2 regions of the Paenibacillus sp. M-152 genome follow, and region 2 is predicted to be linked to the other one. Evidence: riboswitches for the same ligand, from Rfam matches in the RefSeq annotation. Region 2 holds a riboswitch; the other holds the start of a gene.
The links. Region 2 has a riboswitch for FMN ahead of EGM68_RS06690 (DMT family transporter). Riboswitches for the same ligand answer to the same signal wherever they lie in the genome.

Region 1: another riboswitch for FMN. It lies ahead of ribE (riboflavin synthase); the one in region 2 lies ahead of EGM68_RS06690 (DMT family transporter).

The regions. Positions count from the first base shown of each region.
Region 1 is NZ_CP034141.1:3,484,652-3,488,071, forward strand. Features, by position in the region: gene ribH (6,7-dimethyl-8-ribityllumazine synthase) at 9-473, opposite strand; gene ribB (3,4-dihydroxy-2-butanone-4-phosphate synthase) at 504-1,187, opposite strand; gene ribE (riboflavin synthase) at 1,262-1,927, opposite strand; FMN riboswitch at 2,257-2,429, opposite strand; gene EGM68_RS15245 (IDEAL domain-containing protein) at 2,498-2,965, opposite strand; gene EGM68_RS15250 (thiamine pyrophosphate-dependent enzyme) at 3,185-3,420, opposite strand, start outside.
Region 2 is NZ_CP034141.1:1,506,607-1,510,026, forward strand. Features, by position in the region: gene EGM68_RS06685 (methyl-accepting chemotaxis protein) at 1-440, opposite strand, end outside; gene EGM68_RS06690 (DMT family transporter) at 677-1,624, opposite strand; FMN riboswitch at 1,795-1,939, opposite strand; gene EGM68_RS06695 (ABC transporter permease) at 2,065-2,757, opposite strand; gene EGM68_RS06700 (ABC transporter ATP-binding protein) at 2,750-3,420, opposite strand, start outside.

The sequences.
Region 1 (3,420 bases), 2.0 Mb from region 2:
TTATATCATTAGAACTGCTTACCGAGATTGGCCATTTCAATCGCAGCCAGCGCAGAATCCCAACCTTTATTACCAGCCTTCGTACCTGCTCGTTCAATAGCCTGCTCAATATTTTCCGTAGTCACTACACCAAAAATAATGGGGACACCCGTTTTCAGACTGCTTGCCGCCACACCCTTGGCCACTTCATTGCAGACGATATCATAGTGTGAAGTAGAGCCACGGATAACCGTGCCAAGCGTAATGACGGCATCATATTTTCCGCTTGCAGCCATTTTTTGTGCAATAAGTGAGATTTCAAATGCACCCGGCACCCATGCTACATCAATTTCATCTTCCTGTGCACCATGTCGTTGAAGTGCGTCAAGCGCACCACTTAACAGTTTGCTTGTAATAAACTCATTAAATCTGCCCACCACAATACCATACTTTAAACCACTTGATACAAGATTACCTTCCAGAAAACGTGCCATGCTTATCAACCTCTCTTTTTTTTGAATTATTTACAATGACAAACGACGACGGTATTCAATTAAATGTTGAATGCTAATCAGCTTCAATTGATGTCGCTTGGCGATCACGGCCAAATCAGGCAAGCGGGCCATTGAGCCATCTTCCTTTATAATTTCGCAAATGACCCCGGCGGGCTTGAAGCCGCTGAGTCGGGCCAGATCGACAGCCGCTTCAGTATGACCAGCGCGTTGCAAGACCCCACCATCGCGAGCAATTAGCGGGAACATGTGACCAGGTTTGCGGAAATCGCTGCCCGTGATTGCTTCGTCGGCTAAGGCGCGAACAGTCAAAGAGCGCTCGGCCGCTGAAATCCCCGTTGTTGTCTTCATATGATCTACCGATACCGTAAAGGCGGTACCGTGAAAATCTGTGTTTTGCTCTACCATAGGATGCAATTCCAATGCCTCGGCTCTGTGCTGTGTGATCGGCACGCAGACCAACCCGCGACCTTCTGTAATCATGAAGTTGATGACCTCAGGCGATGCTTTCTCAGCCAAAGCGATAAAGTCGCCTTCATTTTCCCGCTGTTCATCATCCACTACAATAACGACTTTGCCGTTCTTTAAATCCTCCAATGCTTCTTCGATGGAATCCAATCGAATCTCTTCGTCATGGTGCAACTCGCCCTGCTCCATGATATTTGTCGTCGCACTTGTTTGGATGCCTCTATCCATAACCCTCTCCTCCTTATGTCTTATGTCACGAATGCTCCTGAACCAAATTTTCTATCATTCTGTATCAGGCTGTATCAAGCAAAGCCGTGTTTCGCCAAATAGTCCAAACTAAGAGGAGCTTGATCTGCTCTCTTCATCGGTACTGAACCTCTGTAATGTAAAAGCTGCTCCACATATTTGCCCAATATGTCGCATTCAATATTCACAGTGTCTCCTTCACGTTTGGCTTGTAAGGCCGTTTCAGCTAAGGTGTGGGGGATGATGGATACGGCAAAGCTATCTCTCGTACGCTGCGCGACTGTGAGGCTGATACCATCAATTGTAATTGACCCTTTGAGGAGAACATATTTAAATAATGCTTGATCAGAAGGCTCAACTTCGAACACAACTGCATTCTGGTCTGATGTTACTCCGCGAATCGTACCCGTCCCGTCCACATGTCCCTGTACGATATGTCCTCCGAACCTTCCATTCGCCGCCATCGCTCGCTCCAGGTTGACTCGGCTGCCGGATCTGAGTTCCCTTAGATTACTGCTGCGAAAAGTCTCTGGCATCACATCAACCTTAAAATCTTTAGTACCAATCTGTATTGCCGTCAGGCAAACCCCATTTACCGAGACACTATCGCCGATTTTCAAATCGCCCAATACCACAGAACCCGAAATCCCCAGCACCATCGCTTCACCGCTTTTGGAAATACTTTGAATGCGACCCACTTCCTCGACCAATCCGGTAAACATGCTTTCACTCCTTTCCACTACATTTCAGTTTATCCCTAATTCATCTGCTGTAAGCGCAAATAACCCCCAGTCAGGATTCAATCCGTCATGGGGGTGATGAGAGTCACATATGTAGTATACAAGCGCAGTTCATGTATGTCTTAAAATGACATGAAATCATAGGTTTGCCAAAAGAAAGCATGATCGAAGATACAGCAATTACGCTCAGAACGTTATCAAAAAGAAAGCTAAAAAAAGCTATCGTCTGATGCTGTCCTACAACGAAATAAGCCGTACGTACTTTTAAGTATGCTAAAAATTGGCACATGCCACGTCATGCACATGCGCTTCGTATCCTTCTCCCATCCAGACTATACTGTCGGTCCCGGAATTACACCAGGTCCACCTTCTGCTGATTGTTCAGCATCCGGGTCACGGACTAAGCCATGCTGTGTTCGCAGAAGCGATTCACAAACATGTCATCACCGCCGGTGGGGAATTTCGCCCCGCCCCGAAGGATCTTGCTCTTATTTAATTGAATTAACATTAAACTTGTTACGTATATTAGCACCGACTTCAAAAAAAAGCAAGTTATCTAATAGAAGCTCCTGCTTTGGTTTTGACATATTGGCTGGAGAGTTCTTCAAACCAGGTTTTATCATTCATATGAAGTGCCAGATCAATCAGATCGGCCAGTTCGTCGACTCCAAGCTGTGTATCATGGTCAAAGGTAATAACGGCCGAAGCGACAGGTCCTCGCTCTCCCTCAGAACATGCTTCATAATCCAGTCGCACATCCACATGCCCATCAATAAACTCGCATTTTAAAAAATAAATAATTTCACACATTAAAATAGGGCGCACTTGTGTTTCTAACACACAATCCATCACCTTGGCAGAATAATGCTGGTTCGTCAGCGTGAATTTGTGTTCTGTTGCCGCCAGCGATGCTCGTCCAAAATCATCCGTAAACTTGAGTTCCACTGGCGTGATGTTCATAACCTTGGGGATTTGCTTCTTTATAATTTCAATTATTTCAACTGTATTCAGCTTAATCATTACCTGCACCTCATTGCATCTTAAAATTCAGAAGAAAACTTTATAACATGCCTTCTATAGGCCTCCACTCCTATATCGGAAATCATTACCTGTTTTTTTATGCCTCAGTCCATAAACGCAAAAAAAGATTCCTTGCGCAGCAAGCGCAAGGAATCTCAATCGAACTGGTGCCGAAACAGCGGCTAACAATGTTACACGATTATTATGCAAAAAACAGAATTATAACTCCGAAATTTCATGTTTCTTTTTCAGGATAGTCCAGCGACGCTCAATCTCCTGCTCAAAGGTAGCCAGCGTTGCTTCCTCTTTGAGAAGATGCTTCGTTTTACCCATTAATTTCAGCCATTCTGCGGCTGGAATCCGTTTTCCCTTGTCTTCCGGATTGTACGTAATCGTCGTGCTTCCCTGCTCGATTTCGTACAAAGGAAAGAAGCAAGACTCAACTGCGGCGCCTA
Region 2 (3,420 bases):
TTGTACCATTTTCTCTCCCTAGGATCATAATCAGCCTCCTTTTTTAGCGGAGAACGGATATATTCTCCTTTCGCATTGCCAAGGAGCGCGGCATCTAACTCAGGATGAGCTTTGACGATGTCATCCAATTTTTTCTGAAGGGCTTCTTGATCGGAACCAATTGAATCAGCTTGGATTTCACTGGTAAGGACGTCCACGTCCTTCATGATCGGGGATACATACTGATTGACATTGCTTTGGATCAGATACAGATTCGTGTATACGGAATTAGCCATTTGCTGACTGAGCTGTGTCGTAGCCCCCTGATAAGAAAAGTATCCAATAAGTAAGCTCGGAATCAATAACACAGCCAAAAAAGAAATGATTAATTTTGTCCTCATTAAATAAAACTGCTTGAGAAACCTGTTCCACCACGGAACTGTTTGTTTTTCTTTAGTCATGTTTTTTCTCCTCTGTGTCTGATGGTCACTACATTGTTTTATTCGACAGAAATCGACTAATTTTATAGATGTAATCTTAAAAAATGATGAATCAAGGCATGTTTTAGGTACATTTTTTAAAAAATAGTTCTTAAGGGCTAATCACGGTATGAATATGCATACATAAAAAGCCAAATCAGAGATGCAAAAGCACCTTCATGATTTGGCTTGAGGTGAGTATAAAGCAAATGGATCTGTTAATTTTTTTGCTGACGAGAAATTATAAAGAGTGTAACCCAGATAAGCATAAAACCAGTTAATTGCGCTACGGTAACGATTTGTTGGAAAGCGATCCAGTTAATCACAACACCTACCATAGGAAAGCTCAATTCTGCCATCGTAGCATAAGAAGCTTTGGTTGTACTTAAGCCTTTGTAATACAGTAATAAGCTGAGAAGACCCGGAAGCAATGCCTGCAGCAGCAAGTTGATAATTACAGCTGCGCCCGCCCATGTACCTGTAGGCATATTCCACGGAGCATGCTCCACAGAGGTGAGAACAATGAGCAGAGGGAGCGCCACCATGAAGCGAAGGGAGGTTACCGTTTCATATTTCATCGAACGGAGCAAGTAGCTGCCCATAACGGTCGAACCGCCCCACAGAATCGCTGCACCCAGTGCAAGCAGACTACCAACTTGAACAAAATCATGAACATGTCCAAAGGGAAGCGACCAACCGAAGGTCAGAAGATACGTCCCGAACAGAGCGATGATAATTAATATTCCAAAATGACGCGGTAACATTTCCTTCAATATCACGCGGGCCAGAATAATAGCAACCAAAGGTTGAAGCTTCTGAAGTAAAAGTACGGCATTCAGATCACCGTTGCTGAGTGCCATGGTGAAAATCACACTGGCCAGTGCCGAGCCACCCCATGAGACAAACAAAATAGCGAAAACCTGACGAAATCGTATCGTTTTAAGCTCCTCGCGATGCTTCCACAGCATCGGCGTCAGAGCGATAAAGAGTAGCGCATGCTCCATCAGTACGATTTGTGCTGAGGTAAATGATTTTAACAAAATAATACGAAACAGCGGGTCTGCGCCCCACAAGGCCGCTCCAATCGCGACTAGCCAAAAACCGCTTTTCATGTGGGAGCTACGATCAAAATCCTTGGATGTTAGTACAGTTGATGATTGACTCATACTTATTTAGCTCCTTGCGAATACAGGACCGGTGGCACAAAAACCCCCGTCCATGGCGAAGGCCATGCAAGACGGGGGTTGATCAAATAAACTTGCCGTTTGATGCAAGTTAAATGAAGTCACTGCACAACCATAATGCAGTATTCATCGACTTTGCGGCATGTTCATATTTCGATCTTCTTCCATCCGGACTTTACCGTCGGCTTTGGCATCTCACCAAATCAGTCCGTATCTTGTTGCCAGATACAGAGTCGCGGGCTTAGCTCCATGAGCCATACCGCCGGTTGGGAATCTCACCCTACCCCGAAGATCCTTATTCCGTTTTTTAATTTCTCCTATAGGATATACCTGTTTTGGAATGAAGTCCAGTGAAAAATGTGTGTATATCAAGCAAGGATTTTCACCTTTTTATGAAAGCGTTCTATGTTTAATCCTTATTACTAGGCAATATCCTTATACTCAATGCGCCGAATTGCCGCATAAGCCACAAGCATTCCCAGCACAGAGAAGCTGATTTGCACGGGGGCAATGGAGCTAAGGGTAGCACCGTTATTATTGGAGAAAAGCAATGCTACAATCAGAATCGAGGTCACAATGGTCGTGGGTACAGAGTATCTTCGCATTCCCATATACAGCGGAACCAATCCCATAAAACTGGCGGCAACGGCATTGATTAGCGTGCGCGCTGATTGCTCGGCTAGTATGGAAAGAGTGAGCTTATCCGGTACAATTATGACAAACTGGTTGAGCAAATGGATCGCAGCCGTAATGATGATTTCCGAGATTACAATAGACAAGAATGTAAACAGCAGCACAATCAAGAGCTTGGCGATCATTAGCTTTTGACGATGAATCGGATACATGAACAAGATTGTAATCGATTTGGATTTAAATTCTCCTACGATAAAACGGCACAGTAGAACGGAGGCAAATACAATAAACGTTGCCCTCACCATATTGTCCATAAGATCGAGAAGCTGAGCGTACTGTGTAAATTCGGGTACTCCTTCATTTTGGCTGTCCAGTGCAATAGTACTGAGCAACCCTAGAATGCAAGCGTTGGCGATCAGCACTGAACGGATATAACCCACCAGATGAAGCTTTTTCATCTCCAACTGTATCAATTTAAGCATGGTGATCCCCTCCATGTAACAGACGTAAAAAGTAGTCTTCCAGCGTACTGCTCTTCTGATGAATGGAATCGACCTCTACATCATTTAAAATGAGCGTTTTCGTAATTTGCTTCTGCGGTACACTAGTATCGTAAATACGTATACTCTGTTCATTAAGCACCCTTATATTATTCAGACTCAGATGGTGGGAGAGGATGTAGGCTGCTTTTTTGCAATCGTTGGTCGTAAATTCGATATATTCCGTATTGGTATCCCGTACCTGTTCCATCGAAACTTCCTCAATCAGCCGTCCGTGATTAATCACGCCTATTGTATCCGCAATCTGCTCAATTTCCGCTAATAAATGACTGGACACGAGCAGCGTCATCCCATATTCCTTGCATAGCATATGGAATAACTGCCGAATTTCCTTGATTCCCACTGGGTCCAGACCGTTAATCGGTTCATCTAAAATGAGTAGCTCCGGCTTGGTCGCAATGGCTCGGGCAATCCCGAGACGCTGCTTCATTCCTAGTGAAAAGTCTTTTACCGGCTTGTCATCTGCATTCCGCAAGTTCACTAATTCCAGTGCATCCCGGACAGCCTGCTTATTATAATAGCCCATGTATTCACAATGAAGTTCGAGATTTTGCTGAGCAGTCAGCCTGTCATAAAAAATCGGAT